DNA from 4 places in the Paenibacillus sp. FSL R5-0749 genome. Region 3 is predicted to be linked to each of the others. Evidence: riboswitches for the same ligand, from Rfam matches in the RefSeq annotation. Region 3 holds a riboswitch; each other region holds the start of a gene.

Evidence for each region. Region 3 has a riboswitch for cyclic di-AMP ahead of MKY85_RS00150 (ubiquitin-like domain-containing protein). Riboswitches for the same ligand answer to the same signal wherever they lie in the genome.
Region 1: linked by a shared signal. The riboswitch ahead of MKY85_RS07130 (hypothetical protein) and the one ahead of MKY85_RS00150 (ubiquitin-like domain-containing protein) in region 3 are both predicted to bind cyclic di-AMP.
Region 2: linked by a shared signal. The riboswitch ahead of MKY85_RS17075 (3D domain-containing protein) and the one ahead of MKY85_RS00150 (ubiquitin-like domain-containing protein) in region 3 are both predicted to bind cyclic di-AMP.
Region 4: linked by a shared signal. The riboswitch ahead of MKY85_RS10265 (C40 family peptidase) and the one ahead of MKY85_RS00150 (ubiquitin-like domain-containing protein) in region 3 are both predicted to bind cyclic di-AMP.

Annotation. Positions count from the first base shown of each region.
Region 1 covers NZ_CP152005.1:1,634,450-1,637,565, reverse strand. Annotated here, with positions in the region: gene MKY85_RS07135 (HAD family hydrolase) at 1-464, opposite strand, end outside; gene MKY85_RS07130 (hypothetical protein) at 801-1,199, opposite strand; cyclic di-AMP (ydaO/yuaA leader) riboswitch at 1,315-1,490, opposite strand; gene MKY85_RS07125 (glutathione peroxidase) at 1,862-2,341, shown strand; tRNA gene MKY85_RS07120 (tRNA-Leu) at 2,490-2,572, opposite strand; gene MKY85_RS07115 (urease accessory UreF family protein) at 3,016-3,116, shown strand, end outside.
Region 2 covers NZ_CP152005.1:3,876,659-3,879,774, forward strand. Annotated here, with positions in the region: gene MKY85_RS17070 (polysaccharide deacetylase family protein) at 1-771, shown strand, start outside; gene MKY85_RS17075 (3D domain-containing protein) at 879-1,550, opposite strand; cyclic di-AMP (ydaO/yuaA leader) riboswitch at 1,553-1,749, opposite strand; gene MKY85_RS17080 (amino acid ABC transporter ATP-binding protein) at 1,970-2,692, opposite strand; gene MKY85_RS17085 (ABC transporter substrate-binding protein/permease) at 2,679-3,116, opposite strand, start outside.
Region 3 covers NZ_CP152005.1:31,836-34,951, reverse strand. Annotated here, with positions in the region: gene rnmV (ribonuclease M5) at 1-199, opposite strand, end outside; gene MKY85_RS00150 (ubiquitin-like domain-containing protein) at 355-1,539, opposite strand; cyclic di-AMP (ydaO/yuaA leader) riboswitch at 1,811-2,064, opposite strand; gene MKY85_RS00145 (TatD family hydrolase) at 2,306-3,076, opposite strand.
Region 4 covers NZ_CP152005.1:2,267,788-2,270,903, forward strand. Annotated here, with positions in the region: gene MKY85_RS10250 (hypothetical protein) at 1-247, shown strand, start outside; gene MKY85_RS10255 (hypothetical protein) at 367-585, shown strand; gene MKY85_RS10260 (carboxymuconolactone decarboxylase family protein) at 727-1,056, shown strand; gene MKY85_RS10265 (C40 family peptidase) at 1,156-1,620, opposite strand; cyclic di-AMP (ydaO/yuaA leader) riboswitch at 1,626-1,757, opposite strand; gene pelA (pectate lyase) at 2,176-3,116, shown strand, end outside.

The sequences.
Region 1 (3,116 bases), 1.6 Mb from region 3:
ACAGCGTACAGCTCTGGATCTGGCTTGGACACCCCTTCTTCAGCCGAGCATGCCAGAACATCAACATACTTTCGCAGTCCGTAACTCTCCAGTCTTTCTTCCGTTCCAGGACTCTGATTGGCGATAATGCCAATGCGATAATACCGCGACAACTGCTGAAGAACGGAATCCGCTGAAGGAAAAGGTCGTTCAAGATCTTTTTTAAACTTCAGCTTGTCCTGAATCTGTTTCTGATGTCCTTCATCTTCAATGAATGTGCGAATTGCCACTCTCATGGGCCATTGTTCATATTTCTGATAACAGTTCGCGAACAGTTCACGTACCGCCTCAATCTTCACCGGATACCCCAAAGCACCGGCTTCGCGAACGAACTGTCCGATAATATCATCAACGGGGTCCCATTCATCCACTAGCGTATCTCCAACATCAAAAAACAACCACTTCAATCCACCCACATCCGGCACGCCAATTCCTCCTTGTAAGCCACAGGCAATCTAAAAGTTCGTGTTCAAAAAGTCTGGTTTTCAGTATCGAGAAGATGGAATGAAGCTAGAAATGGAGTAGCGGAGCGTAGGGAAAACTACGTGAGCAACGGACATTTCGGCTGAATTACATATTCGATGCTGATGATGCCGCTAGGCATCCTTCGTAATCAAAAGCGGACTTTTTGAACTACCTTTAACCTTTAAAACCATAAAAAAGAAGACTCACCATCATGCACGAGTCTCCTCAAATTTCCGTTTATCGATACATTCAATTATAACAGGCACCTTACACCTGAGCAATCTCAAGCTATGACATTACCCATTGAGGAGAAAGCCGACTTCCCCATTGAGTGAATATACAATCCGGTCTGCACCCATTCCCCGATAGATCCCCTTCGGATGGCTTTGCTCCGTAATGACGCATAGGGATTTCGATGTCCACGATCGACAGATCTGTAAATAACGACAGGTCAGATTCAGACTGTTCTCGAAAATAAACACGTTGCCAACGCTTGCCTGCGGCAAAAACCATTTTTGAGCTGCAGCCGTATTCATGCGAATGACATGTTCTACTCCGATTCTACGGAGTCTGCGCTCTTCCCCTGCACTGTTGGTTAGAACGGCAAACGGCATTTTTTTGTACATCAGCAATTTGATAAATTTGCGTCCTGCTTCATTAGGAGCAGTCACTAAGATCATCTCATTATCCATCATTCGTTCCTCCCTTGGCGTGAAAAGACAACAAAAAAGAAGCGTGGGGGACCAAGGCCTCCCGAACGCTTCTTAAAGAATCCATGGCGAAATCGCCATGAACCAGCGTACGGCTTGTTGCCTCTCCCTTTAACGCTTACGAGGTTAGCTGACGGATTCGGGCGCGAGAGTCGCCCTATTTCCGGCTGTCACCGGAAAATTCACCCCATGAATGCCTACTGTCCTGGACAGCGCATTCCGTTGGTTCCCCCGTTTCCCACTCATGAATGAATGGAAACTCAGCGATTAAAACATCGTTCGTATATCTTAAGTTAAGATTGAGCGATATTATCGTTTGTTTCGTTTTTCAGGTACAATTTAGTTTTAAATTGAAATTACGATATGAATCATACACCCGTGCCATGGCGGTGTAAAGTCCGGACAGATCACCGAATCGGCAGATTTTCGCCATTATTCATATATAATAACGCTTACAATACGGTTATACGCTATCCACCTCGTCAAGGCTATCTAATTCTCACTCTGGCGTAAATCACTTCGCAATTCATTCACGCATTCTGCACAACTTGCCAGTTTTGATTCTTTTAACACCATATTAGTTTTGCATTATTTAATTGTAACCAATATAATGAAAGGTATCAGATGATATCATGGAGGCGATTGAGATGACAGTCTACGATTACAAAGTGAATACCCTTCGCGGTCAAGAAGTTGAAATGTCCGACTACCGTGATAAAGTGTTACTGATTGTGAATACGGCAAGCTCATGCGGACTTACACCTCAATTCAAAGGTCTGCAAGAACTGCAAGACAAGTTCCAGGATGCGCCATTTGAAGTCCTTGGATTTCCAAGCAACCAGTTTGCCCAGGAAAAAGGTTCTTCCGACGATATCGCGGAGTTCTGTCAGATGAATTATGGCGTGAGCTTCCCTATGTTTGAGAAAATTGATGTGAATGGCTCAAGTGCTCACCCGCTCTTCCAACACCTTAGCAAAGAAGCACCCGGCCTGCTCGGCTCCAAAGCAATCAAATGGAATTTCACCAAATTCCTTGTGGATCAGAACGGACAGGTAGTTAAACGTTATGCTCCCAAAACAACACCTGACAAGATTGAAGAAGATATCAAGAACTTGCTGCAAAAATAGTACATCGGCCACCCTTTGCCGGAAGGTAGAGCACCCTTACCCCCGGTAATGGATGGCCTTTTTTTCAACTTCTGGTACCAGACTGTTCAAAAAGGCAAAAAAAGAAGCTTTCCATTAATGGAAAGCTTCTTCTTCATCGTTCATATGATGCGGTCGAGAGGACTCGAACCTCCACGGGCATACGCCCACTACCCCCTCAAGATAGCGTGTCTGCCATTCCACCACGACCGCATGTCGTAAATAATCGGCAACAGAATTGATTATACAGGGTTCAGAAATAAAAGTAAAGCATTTTTTAAACCTTCTTTTTTAGCTAGGCATTTTCCTCAAAAAACGCATATTCTCGTCATGTTTACCCATGAACTGCATATTATTAGATTTGATCCCCTCTTTTTCGGTAAGAGCCGATCTTGTTGATTCATTTATATATAGTCCTTCCTTATATATATTCCTCCCTGCACTTCGTCACATAAATAACATAATAAGTTATATAAAATGACACAAATATTAAATAACAGAATCTATTCATTAAATTCAACGGATACTATTGACAAAAAGCGGACGTTTATGGGATGATAACTATCATATAATTCGGATTTTCAAACATAAAGTTAACAAAAAGGAATATAAATGTCATCTAACATGACATTTAACGAACACAGGAGGCGAATGATGTGAACCGTGGGAATAAGCTGCTCGATTATGTCAAACTGCTTGATTCCTCTATTCAGGTTGGAGGGTTTACCCATTCCTTCGGCATGGATATCCATATCAG
Region 2 (3,116 bases), 2.9 Mb from region 3:
ATGGTTATCGTTGTTTTTCTCGGAGGATATCAAGCACCACCAGCTTCATCACGGGATGCTTCAGACCCGCCAAGTGAATCGGTATCCAATACTGATTCCGTGGAAGAAGAACAATTAACATTGGGACAGTTACGTCAGAAATATGCCGATACGTTCAAAACTAATGGTCCTTCAACTAAACAGGTTGCGTTAACATTTGATGATGTGCCCGATCCACGGTTTACTCCGCAGGTGTTGGATCTGTTGAAAAAGTATAAAGTCAGAGCTACGTTTTTCATCGTTGGTAGTCGTGCTGAGAAGCACCCCGATTTGGTAAAAAGGATTGTTAAGGAAGGGCACATCGTTGGCAATCACAGCTACAATCATCCGGAGTTCAGTAAGCTGTCGATGAATGCCTTCCGCAAACAAATTTTACATACCGGGGATATCATTCGCCATTTGGCGGGATATACGCCCAAGATGATTCGACCTCCGTATGGAGACATTAATGAAGAACAGCTGCAATGGGCTGCCAGACAACATTATAGTATTGTGAACTGGAACGTTGACTCTCTGGACTGGAAAGGTCTTTCCAAGGAAAAGGTAAAAGATAACATCCTGTCTGCTGTAAAACCTGGCTCCATCGTTCTACAACATGCAGGAGGCGGAGTTGGATCGAATCTGAATGGTACGATTGAGGCTTTGCCTGAAATTATTGAGGAACTGCGTAACCGGGGATATGAACTGGTCACCTTGGACGAAATGCTGGGATTACCGAAGGCGAAAGAATAGAATAACCGTGTTAGGTAATCAAGGAAATATTAAAAGGGTGCTGTTCAATCGCAAGTTAGCGACTGGCAGACACCCTGTTTGAATTCAGTTTAAATGAAATTTACGCTCTACTTCAGAATGTACAACTCGATATCCTGAAAACCAAATGTGCTTACCGACTGTTTGCTACCAGGGATAAAGATATCAATCCGGTGACCCTTGATTGCACCGCCCACATCACGTGCTGTAGCCACAAAAGCCTGTTTTGGCAAGCCTGGATGGCTGTGACCCGTTACCAGTACTTTGGTTCCAAGTGGAATGACACTAGGATCTACTGCAATCGTACCCAGTTCAAGGTCATTTCCGAAATAATCGACGGCACCCCATCCTCCATTTTCAGACGGATCTGCAGAGTATGCTGTTGCTTTCACGTTCACAGTTTTACTGTAATCGAATGTTTTACCCCACGCTTGAACCACTTTGTTATCAGTGTTAACGTCCAAGCTTGCTGTCGTAACCGTTTTGGCTTGGGTCTTGCTCTCCGTCGCCGCGGCAGCTACATTGTTTGCCTTACCGGGAATCGTAATTTTCAAACCACCATAAATGTTGTAAGGCGAAATGTCATTGTTTGCTTTAACTAACGTGTTCATTGATACTCCGTATTGTTTCGATAAGGTGTAGAAGGTATCCCCCTCTTTGGCCACATGAACTGAATCGGCGTGAGCCGGAACGGCTTGAATGAGCATTGCTGTTGTCATTAATGCTACTGCTGTTTTGGCTATACGTTTCTTGTTAATCATGGTCTTCCTCCCTCATTGTGCCTGCGAAGTTAGTTGTCGGATTCGGATGAGGAGCCCACCCTATAGGTCCATCATTACATTTGAAACGATATGTACCCCTAATTCACCCCAAGCAGTGTGCTGTAGATCTTCCCCCTGCACTATCTGCATCGTTACATCCCCCGCACTCCCTGTCCGGAAGTTTCGGCAGAGTTCAATATATCACAATTTTGTAACCTGAACTTGTAGTAATTCTTACCAAACGGATTCAACATGTATAAGCACGTGTAAGAATATTGAATACACTAAAAGTGTTGGGCCAGATATCCGCTATATATTTGGTAACAGAATAGTTACTTTTTGAATCCCATATGTAATTATTTTCAACAAAAAAATAGCGTTACCGACTCGAAGTCAGTAACGCTATTTAATCAATTCATTTAGAGTACTTTCGCAAGGAAGTCACGTGTACGTGAATTTTTCGGTGCTCCAAACACCTCATCAGGTGTTCCCTCTTCCACAATAACCCCGCCATCCATGAACAGGATCCGGTCTCCAACTTCACGTGCAAACCCCATCTCATGCGTGACGATGACCATGGTCATCCCGCCTTCTGCAAGACGTTTCATGACATCCAGTACCTCACCGACCATCTCAGGGTCCAATGCCGATGTAGGCTCGTCAAACAGCATGACATGCGGCTGCATGGCCAGTGCTCTAGCAATGGCGATCCGCTGCTTCTGTCCACCGGACAGCTGATTCGGGAATACATCTTTTTTATCGTACAAGCCCACGGTGTTAAGCAGATCAGCAGCAATTTTTTCCGCTTCCAGCGTGGATTGTTTCTTTACTTTGATCGGAGCAATTGTGATGTTTTGTTCTACCGTTTTGTGTGGGAACAGGTTGAAATGTTGAAACACCATACCCATTTTCTCACGAGTTGCGTTAATGTTGTGCTTGGGGTCTGTGATTGACACGCCTTCAAAATCAATCTCTCCCGAGGTAGGTTGTTCCAGCAGGTTCAGACAACGCAAGAATGTACTTTTCCCCGAACCGGAAGGACCGATGACCACGACAACCTCACCTTTGCCAATCGTCACGTTAATGCCCTTAAGCACATCGTTATTTCCATAAGATTTGTGTAATTGTCTAACGTCTATCACTTGCACTCAACTTCCTTTCCAGTCGTCCCAGCAGCTTGGACAAAATGAACGTCATTACAAAGTAGATGGCTGCTGCAATCAAAAATGGACTCAAGCCTTGGTACGTAATATTTTTGACCACACTTGCCTGATACATAATGTCCACCATACCGATAACGGAGATAATGGAGGATTCTTTGATGATGGTTATGAATTCATTACCGATCGCCGGTAATACAGCTTTGAAGGCTTGCGGTAAAATAATATAACGCATTGCTGCCCCTCTACCCATTCCCAGGGAACGAGCTGCTTCCAACTGACCCCGATCCACACCTTGAATACCTGCACGGAAAATCTCTGCCAGATAAGCACCACTATTAATTGAAAGTGTAATGATACCTGCCTGAAGTGCAGTGAAGTTAATGCCAAAGCTTAGGGAAAAACC
Region 3 (3,116 bases):
TGATTTTACGAATGCGTTCGCCGGCATGATCCGGATCTGTCAGTACAATGACTCCCCGTCTCTCCTGAGCAAGCGCAATCCGCTTCAGAATGCGTTGGTTGATGGCTGATCCACCTGTTTCTATGGTATCGGCTTCCACAGCCCGACGGATGGCTACCGTATCATCACGGCCTTCCACCACAATGACTTCTTTTATCATGTTCCATTTCTTCCTTTCTAACGCAAAAAGAAGAGGAATATCCTCTTCTCTGCCAAACGGCGGGGGAGACTGAATTCAGACCCCTCCGCCGCATATTCCGCATGAATCATTCATGCAACTATTTTATAGCATTCCCATTTCAAAGTAAAACGATTTTAGTTCGCTTCCGGCTTCACCGGACCGATCACGTAGACCGTCTTGCCTTTCTTGCGTCCAAAATTCAGGGCATGCTTCACACTGTCATAATATACGTCAATTTTGTTGCCTTTAATGGCACCGCCTGTATCTTCCGCACGACGGAATCCCAGACCTTCGATATATACCCACCAGCCAATTGGAATGACTTTGGGATCAACCGCGATGGTGCGCCCTTCCGTTACACGAGTACCGGAAGCTGTTTTGGTTCCAATGCCAGGCTCTTCGGAAGAGTAGGCAGTCATGGATACATTCTTAAGTACTTTGGAATATTTAAAAGAAGTCCCGGATACGGTAATCACTTTGCTGCCCGAGGCAGATGTTTTCTTCGAGTTCGTTGTTGTAGCCTTCTTCGTTGTTGAAGTTTGAGCTGATACGGTCTGAATCTCTGGTTTTTTCACAACAGGTTTTGCTTTGGTGCCGACAGCAATCACTTTATCTACACGATTATTCGCGACAGATTTGCCGACCATTTTTTTGGAGACCAATTCTCCATCCTGAAATACCTTTTCGATGTGCTGTACAAGTGTGCCTTCTTTGCCGTTCACAACGACACGGTTATCCCCTTTGTACAAGCTAGGGTCAGCCGTTTTAATTACTTTGTAAGCGATTGGTTGTTCTACATCCACTGTACGCTTTGTTACGCGCACTACACGGATCTTCATATCTGCTTTGATCGCAGTTCCAAGCGCCGGATACACCTTATCATTACTTTCAACTTGAATACCTGATTTTTGAATTGCATCTTCTACGGATGAATCCGTTGTATACAGAGTCTTGGTGTCTCCGTCTGCCGTAATGTTAACTGGAACGGCCCGCTCAATAACGATTCGGTCTCCATCTGTAATCGCCCCGTTCATGGACATGGATACCTTGTCGTGAGGGCTGACTGTGATCGACTGCTCCTCCAGCATTTCCTGAAGCATTCCTGTACGAGTCTCTACCACCTGAGCTTTGCCATCAATAACCAGTGAAATTTGTTTCCCGGCCTGACCGTAAACGACTAACAAGATCATGATTGTAAGCGCAATTGAGAAAATCGCGATCAATGCCATTTGACGCATGTTCTCATGCTTCCACCGCAACGCGAAAGACTTACTGGATGATCGTGACTCATGGGTCTCTTCTGGTTGGAATGTGCCCACTTCTCCGTCCTCCTTCATAGCCTCGCCGTCTAAAGTAACGCATGATGTCTTTGACGTGACTATACCAAATTTTCTACAGAACACAGATCGGACCAACTGATCGGTTCTGCACCATGAATCAATCTTCGCAACATGATGTCATCCTCCTGAATACCTACCGTATGATGACAACATTTCTTTTATTCAAAAACAAAAAAGCCAAAGAAAGAGTGTAAGAGGAACTCTTTCGTGGCTTCCGAATGATTTTGAATATCGGAAATTCATGCACGAGGTTGCCTCTCTTTTTCCGCTTGCGAGGTTAGCTGTCGGGTTCGGGCGAAAGAGAGCCGCCCTATCTTGGGTCACCCGCTCATGGCGGACGCCCTTGAATTCACCCCGAGACCCAAAGAAGAAATCAAATACGGCTTCGCAGTTCCCTTCGCTGCTTTTGGGTCAGCGAACGTTGCGCATCGGCCAAATACACCGATGTTTAAGCCCTATTGGTTCCCCCGCTCTCCGTTAACGGAGACTCAGCGAGACTGATTCATGAAAGTAATGTTGTTTCATCGGAAAGTGTCCCTTTGTTCATCCCCCGAACATCTGTCCAATTTTCCGCACAACAATTCACTGAAAAGATGATATCCTGTTTTGATGCATGTTGTAAAGCGTTGATCAAGTACGTTTTTCTGAATATTTGGTTAAAATATTGTAATATTCTTGATTTATTTGGATCAAAGGGCAAATTAACTCCGCTTACCTGCCTTTTTCACCTCATTTGCTCGTTTTTTTAACGAATTCCAAATCGTTCCATGGCATTTTTGGTGGTTATTGCAGCAATTTCCTCCACCGAAATGCCTTTAATTTCCGCAGCTGCCTCTGCAACCAGACGTACATGCGCTGTCTCATTTCGTTTCCCGCGATAAGGGTGAGGTGTCAAATACGGAGCATCGGTTTCAATGAAAAATCGGTCCATCGGAACCTTCGCTAGCACCTCTTTGGGTTGCTTTGCGTTTTTGAATGTAATCGGTCCTCCGAAGGAGAGATGGAAACCCATATCGAGACAACTTTTTGCTGTTTCCCAGCTGCCAGAGAACGAATGCATCACACCACCAACTTCACTCGCCTTCTCTTCACGCAAAATTCTTATGATATCCTCATGTGCATCCCGATTATGGATGACAATCGGCATGTTCACTTCACGCGCCAAGGCAATTTGTTGTCGTAATACGCGATGCTGTATTTCCTTCGGTGAAGTATCCCAGTGATAATCCAATCCAATCTCACCGATTGCCACCACTTTTTCATGCTTGCATAAAGATGCAATCCACTCCAAATCCCCTTCCTGCATTGTGATCGCATCTACGGGATGCCAACCTACAGCTGCATATATAAAGTCATACGTTTCAGCGAGTTTCATTGTGGTTGGAATTGTCTCCCGGTTAAAGCCAATGTTGATCATGCGACCAACTCCTGCATCCACAGCACGCTGAATCATGTCCTCGCGGTCCTCGTCGAATTGTGGTGCATCCAGATGTGTATGTGTGTCGAACAGCATCATGTCTGTATCTCCCTTCATGTCGAAATAACGACTATCTTCT
Region 4 (3,116 bases), 2.2 Mb from region 3:
TAAACATACGGAATTCGATGACCTTTATCCCTATATGATTGAACATCCTCAATTTTTCTGGTACAAACGCTATGTTGCCTGGTCAGAATTACTGACGATTGTAGGCTTATGCGAAGAGTTGTCCTTCTCTTGGAAAGAACAATTTACACCGCATCAAGTGGAGTACCTTGAAGAACGTGTGATGTCCGCCAAAGTGCTTGATTTTTGGTTCGAGAAGAACGACAGCAAAGAGCACGCGCAGCGGTAACTTTCAGTCGGGACATAATTTCGAATGACATGACAGTCCAATACAGTCACGTGAGACCTAAATGACTTTTCATTTAGGTCTCTTTTTGTAAATAAATTTGGAATATAGGAGCCATGAACATGATTAGTGATACAGAATTGGACGCCCTGCGTCTGTCAGGTGAGAAAGTCAGAGTAGTACGGGACGAGCTGGAATCGAACGATGTAACCGGGATTGTCGTTGCCTGGGATGGCGAGCAGGTACTTATCCGTCGTCAAAATCGACGTGTCGTCAAGTTGGATCGTGGTTACCGCTATCAGTTGTTCAGCGAACCCCGGCAAAGTCCACTTGGTGAGTAACAACGATCATTATGTCAGAAGTATGAGCGTACAAATGTTTGGAATTACCATGATTTCTTGGCATAATTGACTCACTCGGGAGAGAAGATAGGTACAGTGAAGAAATTCTGTAACTATAGCCGAGAGGGTGTGCTGCAAGACATGACATTGATGAATGATAAAGTTCATGCCTACAAGGATCAGATTGGAGCATTAAGTGATGTGCTGCCAGGTGTGGTGAAGTCGTATCATGAGTTTACCGGAGAATGCTTCCAACCTGGGGCGATTGATGCGAAGACCAAACAGCTCATCGCGCTTGGTATTGGCTTGTTCGCCAACAATGAGGTATGTACCTTCTATCATGTAGAAGAAGCACGTGCCAAGGGCGCTACAGATCAGGAGATTATGGAGACCGTTGCTGTGGCCGGAGCTGTAGGAGGCGGACATGCCCTGTCCCAGGGCGCGATGCGAGTGCAGAAGGCGCTGCATTAAGTGTAAGATGGAGGTAGTCCAAGGACTGTCCTCCTAAAGAGGAAATCAAACAAAAGAGGAGGTTCCGGTTGATCCGGAGCCTCCTCTTTGATATTATCCCTACATTTTCCCTAACATTTTATCGTACATAAACTGTCCAGTTACCCGACGTGCTGTTACGTAACGATCATTGAAATAAGGATTGCTCATTTTGGTGATGCTTACCCCTTTGCTGCTGGATGCATGTGCAAATTGTCCGCCGCCGATATAAACACCTGTATGTGAAATGCCTTTGCCTGTTGTGTTAAAGAACACCAGATCACCTGTCCGAACATTGCTCTTGGCTACTGGAGTACCTGCTTTGGCTTGCTGTTGCGAAGTACGTGGCAATTCAATGCTGTATTTATTGAAAATATATCTCATAAACCCGGAACAGTCGAACCCGGCCAGAGTCGTGCCACCCCACTTGTAAGGAATACCTGTCATGTTGTTCACTACGGAGTTAATACTGCTTGCCTCTGTGCTTGTTGCCCCGGATGTAAATAGTACAGCCGCTCCAAAAATGGAGATAATCAGTTTTTTCAAAATCAATGTTCTCCCTTCGATGCCTACGGAGTTAGCTAAGGGTTCGGTAGAAGGTTCCCTATATTTCCTATGTATAAGAATAATTCACCCAAAATGGTTCCCCCGTTTTCAAACCTGAAACTCGGCAATGAATAATTAAGTTTTTGTAACTATTTGAAACTATATTGCATAAATGCGTAATTGTCAAACCCTTTTAAACCCCTTCGTAATACCTCAATGTTAGCGGAATTAACGATTTTATATGAAAGAAGGCGTCAAGTTTGGGTATCATTGATGACAAAAACGTCATTATTGATTCGTTTGAGACGAAATTGGATAAATAAATAAGTTTGTCATGAGTTAAAAGGACTATCCGTTATGTAGAATTTAAGAGATTATATTCATTAAGTTGCATATATTGACAAAAATTGATTTTTTGCATATCATCTGATTATCCAATCCACATATTGGATAAAAATGGATTTTATTATGTTATATATTTAAATTAAGGAGGTTTAAGGACGGGCGTTATAGGTAAGGTAGAATTGTGGATGTTATTACAATGAACATGGGAGAGTGTTACATTTGAAAGCAAAGAAAATAGTTACTTTTGTCCTGGCATGCGCCATGGTGTTCTCAACAGTTGGAATTGCAGTTCTCCCTGTAGGGACGGTATCTGCTGCTGATGCATCGGGTACTACAGCGAGTATTTCAGATATTTTGAAGAACCAACTGCCGGATGGAGGTTGGAGAAAAGATTATAAACAAACAAGTGGAGAGTGGGCGAAGTCCACGATTGACAACAAGGCTACATATTCAGAAATTAGAAGATTGGCGAAGGAATTTAAAAAGACGAATGATCCACGCTACTCCACAGCTGCAATCAAAGGAATCAACTTTTTGATCAATATGCAGTATTCAAACGGCGGATGGCCACAAGTCTACCAAAGCTCTGGATATCACAAGCATATTACCTACAATGATGATGCAATGATTAATGTAATGATCATGCTCGATGAAGTAGCAACACGCAAAGGTGATTTCTCATTTATCGACAGTACACTTGCTAATCGCAGTAAAAATTCAGTTGCCAAAGGTGTGGGGGCGATTCTGAATACTCAGGTCGTCTCAGGCGAGAAGCTTACAGCATGGGGACAACAACATGATTCCAGTTCCCTTAAACCAGCGAGCGCAAGAATCTACGAAGTACCATCGCTGACAGCTGGAGAGAGTGTAACGATTGTTAAATTTCTGAAAACAAGGCCTGCTACCGCTAAAATTACCGCATCCATTAAAGGAGCAGAGGACTGGTTTAACAAGGTGAAAATTACGGGTTACAAGTATGAAAGGGCAAATGGTGATAGCAAGATTATCGCTGATTCCAAAGCAGCACCGATCTGGGCACGCTTCTATGAAATAGGAACGGATAGACCCATTTTCATTGGACGAGACGGGGTAGTTAAATACAAATTGAGTGACATTGATAAAGAAAGAAGAGGCGGTTATGCCTGGTATGG